Regions from separate parts of the Rhizobium skierniewicense Ch11 genome, predicted to be linked through region 1. Evidence: predicted binding sites of a transcription regulator. Region 1 holds the regulator's gene; each other region holds the start of a gene.

Region 1 (3,279 bases):
ACCGCCGCGTCAACCGTCGGCTTTTTCACCTGCCGTAAAGACATGTGGTGCATTGCGAAATCGGACAAGGACGTCACGATCGCCGTTGTCTTTAACACCGCCTTCACAGGCACGGCATGCGATAGTGCCGATATCGTGGTGACGACACGCCGATCTCCGTTCGCCGCGTGTCGCTCCGGTGCTCTTCTCATCAGCGCAGACACATTGCGACGCACGGGATCCCTCGAACTTTGGCTTGGAGGGCAGGGGCGGCCTGTTGCGCGTGCCAAAGCCGCGATGCAGGGACAGAACCGGTTGTGGACGATGCATCGCAGCTACGATTGGCGTAGCAAAAGCTACGATGACGCATTGCCTGATCATATCCAGCAGATGCTGTCTGTCAGCCAATAGGCGCCCGCTCCGATCATTTACCTATCTGGTGCGCAAGTCTTCCAGCCACTCTCCAGATGCTCTCGCTTCAGCCTCATGCTCGGCATCGCGCCAAACCTCCTGCAGTGCCGCTGTTTCCCATTTCTTCATGGACGGAAGAGACAGCAGCAATTGCTTGTAGGTCTCACTTTTCTCCGACAAACCCGTTCCATAAGTCTGAAACCGAAACGCAACAGGGCAGAAAAAAGCATCAACCGCCGTGAGGGTCTGTCCAGCAAGAAATGGACCTCCGAACTCAGAAAGGCCCTGCTGCCATAGAGCATCGATGCGGGAGATGTCATGCTGGAGGCTCCCGGTGATCTGGCTTGGTTTGATCCGTAGACCGACGCACATGGGGTGCTGGTTGCGCAGCGTCGAGAAGCCCGCATGCATTTCCGCAACCGCTGACCTGGACCAAGCGCGTGCTTTCGCGTCATCGGCCCAAACACCTGGGTGTCGTTCGCCCAAATATTCAATGATCGAAACGGATTCCCAAATCGTAAGATCACCATCAACGAGGCATGGGACCTTGCCTGTTGGCGAGAACGACTGGAAGTCGTGAACAGTCTCCCCAAACGGCACCAGCTTTTCCTCAAACGGTATAGCAAGTTCTTCCATCAGGACCCAGGGCCGCAAGGACCAGGAAGAGTAGTTCTTATTGGTTATGTAAAGCTGATACATCCGAAGCCCCCTGTTGAAGAACCGTGTTACCGCAGGTCATGTGATGGATACAGAGGGCCTACGAGATGGAAGACTTCAATTTATTTGATGCTTGGTAATCCATGCGAGACTGAAAAAAGGGGTGCTTCGACACGACTTCCGGGTCAAAGGCCATCATGAACACATCACTGAAAAACATCTGGAAGCGCAATCGTCATGCGGCTCATGACATCAAGGTCATCGCCAACATACCGGCGGTAACGTGACGGGATAACGCGGCGCAAATCGCACTCCCGCGACCATCAAAATCAAGGCTCCAGCAATCAGCAGCAATTTGAGACGAAATCAGCGCAGCGGAAGCCGCGCTGTGGCGAGAAAACGCCAGAGAATTTCGCGACCCAAACCATGCGATGTGCTCAATGGTACCGACGAATGAGACCGACCAGCTTGCCTTGGATTTTTACACGATCCGGTCCAAAAATTCGTGTCTCGTACGCCGGGTTTGCAGCTTCCAATGCAATGGATGCGCCCTTGCGGCGGAAACGCTTCAATGTCGCCTCCTCATCATCCACGAGCGCAACAACGATATCGCCGGGGCTTGCTGTGCTTCCGTCGCGAATAATGACAGTATCGCCGTCAAAAATTCCCGCCTCGATCATCGAATCGCCTTTGACCTCAAGCGCATAATGCTCGCCTGAACCCAGCATATCCATGGGCACGACAACGTCATGCGTATTGTTTTGAATGGCGGAGATGGGAACGCCTGCTGCGATGCGTCCCATGACAGGAACACTGACGGCGTTGGACAGGGCGTCGTTTGCCGGTGCTGGCGGCTCGACTGTCTTCGATTTGCCGAGGCTGCCTTCAATCACGCTTGGTGAAAACCCGCGTGGCGGCTTTGCTGGGGGAGTGTAGGACTCAGGAAGCTTGATGACTTCGAGCGCCCGGGCACGATTGGGTAGTCGGCGAATGAATCCGCGTTCTTCCAAGGCTGTTATCAGCCTGTGAATGCCGGATTTCGAGGCGAGGTCGAGTGCGTCCTTCATTTCATCGAAGGAGGGGGGCACGCCCGATTCCTTCATCCGTTCATGAATGAAGAGAAGCAATTCCTGCTGTTTGCGCGTGAGCATGGACAATACCCTTGGATTTCGAGGCGAAGATTCGCGAAACAAATACAGAACAGACACTATATGTTCCATATGTGTTCTGCAATCCCCTAAAATTTTGTAAAGTTCCTATTATTGTGTGTCTTTGCGCGTGACATCATCGTCCTGTAGGAAATGTTATAGGAACACGGCGTTGTTTGTCGCCGATAAACGGATGTGGATTTTCAAATGGCTCGCGACATCGATCACCTTGTCCTGCCGGTTTCGAGCCTGAAGGAGGCACGTGAACGCCTTTCAGCGCTCGGTTTTACCGTCTCTGCGCGTGCCAAACATCCGTTCGGCACAGAGAACGCCTGCGTCTTTTTGAAGGATGGAACCTATCTGGAGCCATTGGCAATCAGCGATGCCGATACGTATTCGATGAATGCCGTGAGCGGGATCGCCTTCGTCTCAAGGGATAAACGCTTTCGCGATAAGCGTGGCCCGAACGGAATATCTGCCCTTGTTGCCAAGAGCGACAATGCCGATTCGGATCATGAGCAGTTTGTTGCGGCAGGTTTATCCGGCGGGGATCCATTCTCATTCAGTCGTCCCGTGACATTGCCGGATGGCAACACCTCGCAGGCGAGCTTTCGACTGGCCTTCGCAGGCGACAACGTGAGTGATGTCTTCTTTTTTTCGTGCCAGCGCATCGCAGCACTTCCGGCTGATCGCTCCGATCTTGAGGGCCACAAAAACGGCGTCATCGGTATTCGTGAGGTCGTGCTGAGTGCAGACAGACCCAGCAACTTTGAGCGCCTGATAGAGTTGGTTTTCGAAGCGAAGGCCGTTGGCGGAGATGAGGAAGAACTTTATTTCCAGGCATCGAACGTTGGCCTTCGGCTCGTTACACAGGCAGCAGCCCGGCATCTCCTTGACGTATCCCAGCAACGTATCGGTCCGGGGTTGAACGGTGAAGCAATTGTCTTTTCCGTGTCCGATCTCGCCGTGACAGCAGCCGTGCTTGCTGCTAATGGCGTTGCATACACGCGTAAGGGCGCTCGGGTGCTGGTTCAGCCAGCCTCCGGCCAAGGCGCAATATTTGCTTTCGAGGAGTTATGATGAG
Region 2 (3,279 bases), on a different contig from region 1:
TCATGCTTTTCGAGGCCGATATGCAAGGTGCCGTGGATGACGGCGATGGTGGCAGGAACTGCACCTTGATCGCGGATGATCTGCTCGACGCTTTCCGCCATCTGGATATTGCCGGGGTAGGGCATGCCGTGGGTGATGATGGTGGATTCGAGCGCGACGATGGGCGCGCCGCGCTGCTTGGCGGCGGCGACTTCGGTCGAATAGGCGATGGGCAAAAGCTGGCTCGTGGATTTTGTCATTGGTTCTTCCGATCTATTTCAAAGGTCTCTTCACAACATTTCCGGTGCTGGCACAAGGTGCAGCATTGCGCGCAGACTTTGGTCGTTCAATTCTTCGGCTGTGGCGCTCACGGACTGGACGGTGATGGCTGCAGCGGCAGCGCCCCAGCGCAACGCTTGCGATGGAGGCTGGCCATGGGTGATCGCTGCCAGATAACCTGACGCCATGGCGTCGCCAGCACCCGTCACATCGCGTACGGCTTCGATCAGCGGCGGATGGAGGAGGGCGGTTTCCCGTTCGGAGAAAGCAACGACGCGGCGTGCACCGCTGGTAACGACGCCGCCCCGAAGGCCGATGTCTTTCAGGCGCTGCGGCCACTCCCGCACGTCTCTCACGCTCTGCCCGGTCAGCGCCTTTGCTTCAGCCTCGTTCATGAAGAGCATGTCGATATCCTGCAAGGCAGCTCTCAGTCTTGCGACCTTGGCAGGCGATATGGCGATGGCGGCCAAAGGCTTTTCACAGGCACGCGCGGCAATACCGATCGCCTGCAACGTATCTTGCGGAAGGTTGGCATCACACAGGATGACGTCTGTCGCCATGATCGCGTCTCGAACGGCGCGCACCCGCAGGCGACGCGGCGTAAAGAGTCTGTAGAGGTCCATATCCGCGATGGCGATCACAAGATTGCCGTCGCGCTCCAGGATGGCGGTGTAACTCGGCGTGCGGCGATCCAGAAATGTAAACGGCGTGTCTTCGACGCCCGCGTCGCGCGCCGCCGCCGATACGGTCTCGCCATTGGCATCGCCGCCGCGCGGCGCGATGATCCTGACGGTGAAACCGAGACGCGAGAGGTTGCGAGCCGCGTTGAACCCGCCGCCGCCCGCCTCTTCCATCCATGCGCCGGGATTGCTGGCACCGGCTATGGTCTCGGCTTCTATCATGCCTCGCCGGTCAATGTGGGCGCCGCCCAGAACGAGTATTTTCTTCACATCAACTTCCTCTGCGGATCGGTCACATGGCTTCCGATTCGTGCATTTTCACTGTTCAAAACACGGTCGTACCAGCCATTTTCTTCAACAGGCGAAAAGAAAAACAAAAGTAGAACAAAGGACTTATCCATATTTGTTTTCAATATGATGATGGCTCCTTGTGAAATGAGAACAAATAAAGTACAAAACGGCCATAGAGAGCTTCATTGCCTGTGCGGCTTCAATAACCTAAAGGTGGTTCCAGATGGCACAAAATTCTTTGCGTCTTGTAGAGGACAAAGCAGTGGATAAAAGCAAGGCACTGGAAGCGGCGCTTTCCCAGATCGAACGTTCGTTCGGCAAGGGATCGATCATGAAGCTCGGTTCCAATGAAAGTATCGTTGAGGTCGAGACCGTTTCTACAGGGTCGCTCAGCCTCGATGTCGCACTTGGCATTGGCGGTTTGCCCAAGGGCCGCATCATCGAAATTTATGGACCGGAAAGTTCCGGTAAGACAACGTTGGCGTTGCAGACGATTGCGGAAGCGCAGAAAAAGGGCGGCATTTGCGCCTTCGTGGATGCCGAGCATGCGCTCGATCCGGTCTATGCCCGCAAGCTGGGCGTTGACCTTCATAACCTGCTGATCTCGCAGCCTGATACGGGTGAACAGGCGCTCGAAATCACCGACACGCTGGTGCGTTCCGGTGCGGTCGATGTTCTTGTTATCGATTCTGTTGCGGCGTTGACGCCGCGTGCGGAAATTGAAGGCGAGATGGGCGATAGCCTTCCGGGCCTCCAGGCCCGGTTGATGAGCCAGGCGCTGCGCAAGCTGACGGCGTCCATTTCCAAATCGAAGACGATGGTCATCTTCATCAACCAGATCCGTATGAAGATCGGTATTTCCTACGGTTCGCCCGAAGTGACGACTGGCGGCAATGCACTGAAGTTCTACGCATCGGTTCGCCTTGATATTCGCCGCATCGGCGCGGTCAAGGACCGCGAAGAGGTTGTCGGCAACCAGACCCGCGTCAAGGTCGTCAAGAACAAGATGGCCCCTCCCTTCAAGCAGGTCGAGTTCGACATCATGTATGGCGAAGGCGTTTCGAAGACCGGCGAGTTGGTGGATCTGGGCGTGAAGGCTGGTCTCGTCGAAAAGGCGGGTGCTTGGTTCTCCTACAAGAGCCAACGTCTGGGGCAGGGCCGAGAGAACGCGAAAACGTTCCTCAAGGAAAATCCGGCCGTTGCTGAGGAAATCGAATTGGCATTGCGCCAGAATGCCGGTTTGATCGCTGAGAAGTTCCTCCAGAATGGTGGACCTGAAGCGGATGCCGATGGCGTCGATCCTGACGCTTGATCCGGCTTTGCCGAACCTTAGGTTGAGGCAGTATTTGAACGTTTGAACATCAAAGGCCGTGCGATTGTGTCGCGCGGCCTTTATTTGTGCCGTAACGCCGCCCTCTTTGGCTGGACAGGCAGGATGGTGAACGATAAAAGCCAGTGTTTTTTATGCTATGGCAGCGTGATCGCGTGGAAATGAAGGACTTCTTATGAGCGGTGTAAACGAGATCCGGTCGACCTTCCTCGACTACTTCAAGAAGAACGGCCACGAGATCGTGCCATCCAGCCCGCTCGTTCCGCGCAACGACCCGACGCTGATGTTTACCAATGCCGGCATGGTCCAGTTCAAGAACGTTTTTACAGGTCTTGAGAGCCGCCCGTACTCTACGGCTGCGTCGTCTCAGAAATGCGTGCGCGCCGGTGGCAAGCATAATGACCTCGACAATGTTGGCTATACCGCCCGTCACCACACCTTCTTTGAAATGCTCGGCAATTTCTCCTTTGGTGATTACTTCAAGGAAGAGGCGATTACCCACGCCTGGAACCTGATCACCGGTGAATTCGGCATCGATAAGAACCGCCTGCTGGTCACTGTTTATCACACAGACGACGAGGCCTTTAACCTGTGGAAGAAGATTGCCGGGTTCTCCGATGATCGCATCATTCGCATCCCAACCAGCGACAATTTCTGGGCGATGGGCGATACCGGCCCTTGTGGTCCCTGTTCGGAAATCTTTTACGACCATGGCGACCA
Region 3 (3,279 bases), on a different contig from region 1:
GTTGCGCCCGCGCGGCGCGCCGCCAGCGCCTGATTGGCGCCCTTACCACCGGCGGCGGTCGAAAAGGTCTTGCCGGTCACGGTTTCACCCGGCTTCGGCAGGCGGTCGGAAATGGCAACGAGGTCCATGTTGATGGAGCCGAAAACTGTGATCATGCGGGTCATTCCATAAGGGGCGAAAACAAAAGCGAAACAGGCATCGACTGTGCCGAGTGGATCACTCGTCGTCAACCACCCTCAGCTTGGCCGCACCGGCGCGTCCGTCCGACACCCGGCGCAACTGCTCGGCTTCCAGATGAGCGATTTCCTTTTGCGACGGAGCAAAATCGAGGCTTTCGATCTTGATACCGCGCGCCAGCACCTTGTCGGACGAGGTCAGCATCATGTCCACGTCCTTTTGGACCAGCCCGAAATGCGCCTGCAATTTTCGGGTCCGCTCGTCCAGACGCCGCACATCGTCCATCAGCATGGCGACCTCGCCTTGAATGAGATGCGCCTGTTCGCGCATACGCTGGTCCTTGAGAACAGACTGAATGACCTGAACGGACAGCATCAGCAGCGAAGGCGAGACGATGACGACGCGGGAACGTTGCGCGCGCTGCACCAGATTTTCGAAATGCTGGTGGATATCGGCGAAGATGGATTCCGAGGGAACGAAGATGAAGGCGGTGTCCTGGGTTTCGCCGGAGATGAGATATTTGTCTGCGACATCGCGAATATGCACTTCCATGTCCCGTCGGAACTGCTGGGTGGCGGCCCGTTTCGCTTCCGGCGCGTCATCCGCCTTCAGCGCATTCCAGGCTTCCAGCGGAAACTTCGCATCGATGACCAGAGGCGGCGCATTGTTCGGCATTCGGATGGTGCAATCGGGACGAAAGCCGTTCGAAAGTGTCGGCTGCAAACTATAGGCACCGGAGGGCAGGGCGTCGGCAATCAGTGCCTCCATCCGCGCCTGTCCAAAGGCGCCGCGTGTCTGTTTGTTGTTGAGGATGGCCTGCAAGCCGATCACATCCTTGGCCAGATCCTGAATATTGCCCTGGGCCGCATCGATCACGGCAAGGCGTTCCTGCAATTTGCTGAGGTTTTCGTGGGTCGAGCGGGTCTGCTCCGTCAAGGTGGTGCCGATGCGCTGTGACATGCCGTCCAGCCGGTCGTTCAGCGTCTGGCTCATTTCGTTCTGGCGGGCGCTGAGGCTCTCTGTCATGGCGGCGATACGGCCATGCAGTTCCGATTGGGTTCTCAAAAGCTCGGTGATTTCCTCGCGCGACTGATCGACAACAGCCGGTTTTCGCCAGATGAAGGCTGCGGCGATGAAGCACCCTGCAATCAAAAAACCGAGCACAGCGCCGACCGAGATGGGAAGGCTGCCGAGCATGAAGGCTGTCGTACCAAGCGCATTGAAATCGATGTTCATATCCAAATCTAACAGATTTCGTGTGATTCGTCAGATCAAAACAAGAACATTTATCGGGCGTAAATGAGTCCGGTTTGTTGCCGATGCGGTCGCTAATATTGGCCTTTATTTTTTGTTTCCTCCAAAGATGAGATGCGTTATGGGGAAGCCATGACGATCAAACCTCTTATTATTTTGCCTGATCCACTGCTTCGCCAGCAATCCAAGCCCATCGAACAGGTGGATGCCGAGATCACGCGTCTGGCCGATGACATGCTGGACACGATGTATGATGCGCCGGGCATTGGCCTTGCCGCGATCCAGATTGGTGTGCCGCGCCGTATGCTGGTCATCGACATCTCGCGCGAAGACGAAGACCGCAATCCGGTTGTGTTCATCAACCCGGAAATTCTCAAAGTGTCGGACGATGTGTCGGCCTATGAAGAGGGCTGTCTGTCCATTCCCGATTATTATGCCGAGGTGGAACGTCCAGCTTCGCTGACGGTTGGCTATATCGACCGCGATGGCAAAAAGCAGACGGTGGAGGCCGATGGTTTGCTCGCCACCTGTCTGCAACACGAAATGGACCATTTGAACGGTGTTCTGTTCATCGACCACATTTCTCGCCTGAAACGGGATATGGTCATCAAGAAATTCACCAAGGCGGCCCGCGCTAAAATCTGATCTACCCCGTGTCTATGGGTTGGCGGATCGGCCGGCAGGGCAGGGGGCGAACATGGCACTGCGCATCATCTTCATGGGAACGCCCGAGTTTTCCGTTCCCACGCTTCGCGCGCTGGTCGATGCGGGCCACGAGATATCGGCCGTCTACACGCAGCCACCCCGTCCGGGCGGGCGTCGCGGGCTGGATCTTCAGAAGTCACCCGTGCATCAGGCGGCCGAACTGCTCGGCATCCCGGTTCTGACGCCGCTCAATTTCAAGGCCGAAGAGGATAGGGCGGAATTCAAGTCCTTCAACGCAGATGTGGCCGTCGTCGTCGCTTACGGCCTGTTGTTGCCGGAAGCTATCCTCAACGGTACCCGCCTTGGCTGCTACAACGGTCATGCCTCCTTGTTGCCGCGCTGGCGCGGTGCCGCTCCCATTCAACGTGCGATCATGGCCGGTGATACCGAAACCGGCATGATGGTGATGCAGATGGAAAAGGGGCTGGACACCGGCCCCGTGGCGCTGACGGCAAAAATTGCCATTGGCCCCAATATGACGGCTGGCGAATTGCACGACAGCCTGATGCTGGCGGGGGCGCGGCTGATGCGCGAGGCGATGTTGAAGCTGGAAGATGGCGATCTGCCGTTGACGCCGCAGGCGCAAGACGGCGTCGTCTATGCCGCCAAGATCGACAAGGCCGAGACCCGTATCAATTTTTCCTGGGCAAGCCAGGATGTGCACAACCACATTCGCGGCCTGTCGCCCTTTCCGGGTGCCTGGTTCGAAATGGACATCGGCGGAAAAGTCGAGCGCGTGAAGGTTCTGGAAACGGAAATGGCCAGTGGCATGGGCGAAGCGGGTTCTGTTCTGGACAATGATCTGACCATTGCCTGCGGCAACGGCGCCGTGCGGCTGGTGCGTCTGCAAAAGGCCGGCGGCAAACCGATGCTGGCCCAGGATTTTCTGCGCGGCACACCGGTGTCCGTCGGAACGAGGCTCGGCTGATGCCACGCTTCCGCATGACCATCGAATATGACGGGTCTCCCTATTATGGCTGGCAGCGGCAAAACAACGGACCGTCCGTGCAACTGGCACTGGAAGCGGCTGTCCTGTCGCTGACCAGGGAAACCGTCAGTTTTCGTGGTGCGGGCCGCACCGATTCCGGCGTTCACGCCAGGGGACAGGTCGCGCATGTCGATCTGTCTCGGGACTGGCAACCC

Evidence for each region. Region 1 encodes LexA, which represses DNA repair genes until DNA is damaged. Its sites were predicted from a motif close to TGTTCNNNNTGTGTTCNG; they were not measured.
Region 2: the regulator LexA is predicted to act here: its motif matches at 1,308-1,325, upstream of recA (recombinase RecA).
Region 3: the regulator LexA is predicted to act here: its motif matches at 1,445-1,462, upstream of EKM04_RS19315 (DNA recombination protein RmuC).

Annotation. Positions count from the first base shown of each region.
Region 1 covers NZ_RXPG01000011.1:102,245-105,523, forward strand. The annotation lists gene EKM04_RS11225 (ComEC/Rec2 family competence protein) at 1-390, shown strand, start outside; gene EKM04_RS11230 (glutathione S-transferase family protein) at 412-1,089, opposite strand; gene lexA (transcriptional repressor LexA) at 1,485-2,198, opposite strand; gene EKM04_RS11240 (VOC family protein) at 2,403-3,275, shown strand; gene kdsA (3-deoxy-8-phosphooctulonate synthase) at 3,275-3,279, shown strand, end outside.
Region 2 covers NZ_RXPG01000005.1:200,528-203,806, forward strand. The annotation lists gene EKM04_RS04370 (pseudouridine-5'-phosphate glycosidase) at 1-239, opposite strand, end outside; gene EKM04_RS04375 (carbohydrate kinase family protein) at 270-1,208, opposite strand; gene recA (recombinase RecA) at 1,453-2,541, shown strand; gene alaS (alanine--tRNA ligase) at 2,735-3,279, shown strand, end outside.
Region 3 covers NZ_RXPG01000029.1:185,363-188,641, reverse strand. The annotation lists gene EKM04_RS19320 (ribokinase) at 1-155, opposite strand, end outside; gene EKM04_RS19315 (DNA recombination protein RmuC) at 217-1,413, opposite strand; gene def (peptide deformylase) at 1,564-2,076, shown strand; gene fmt (methionyl-tRNA formyltransferase) at 2,129-3,064, shown strand; gene truA (tRNA pseudouridine(38-40) synthase TruA) at 3,064-3,279, shown strand, end outside.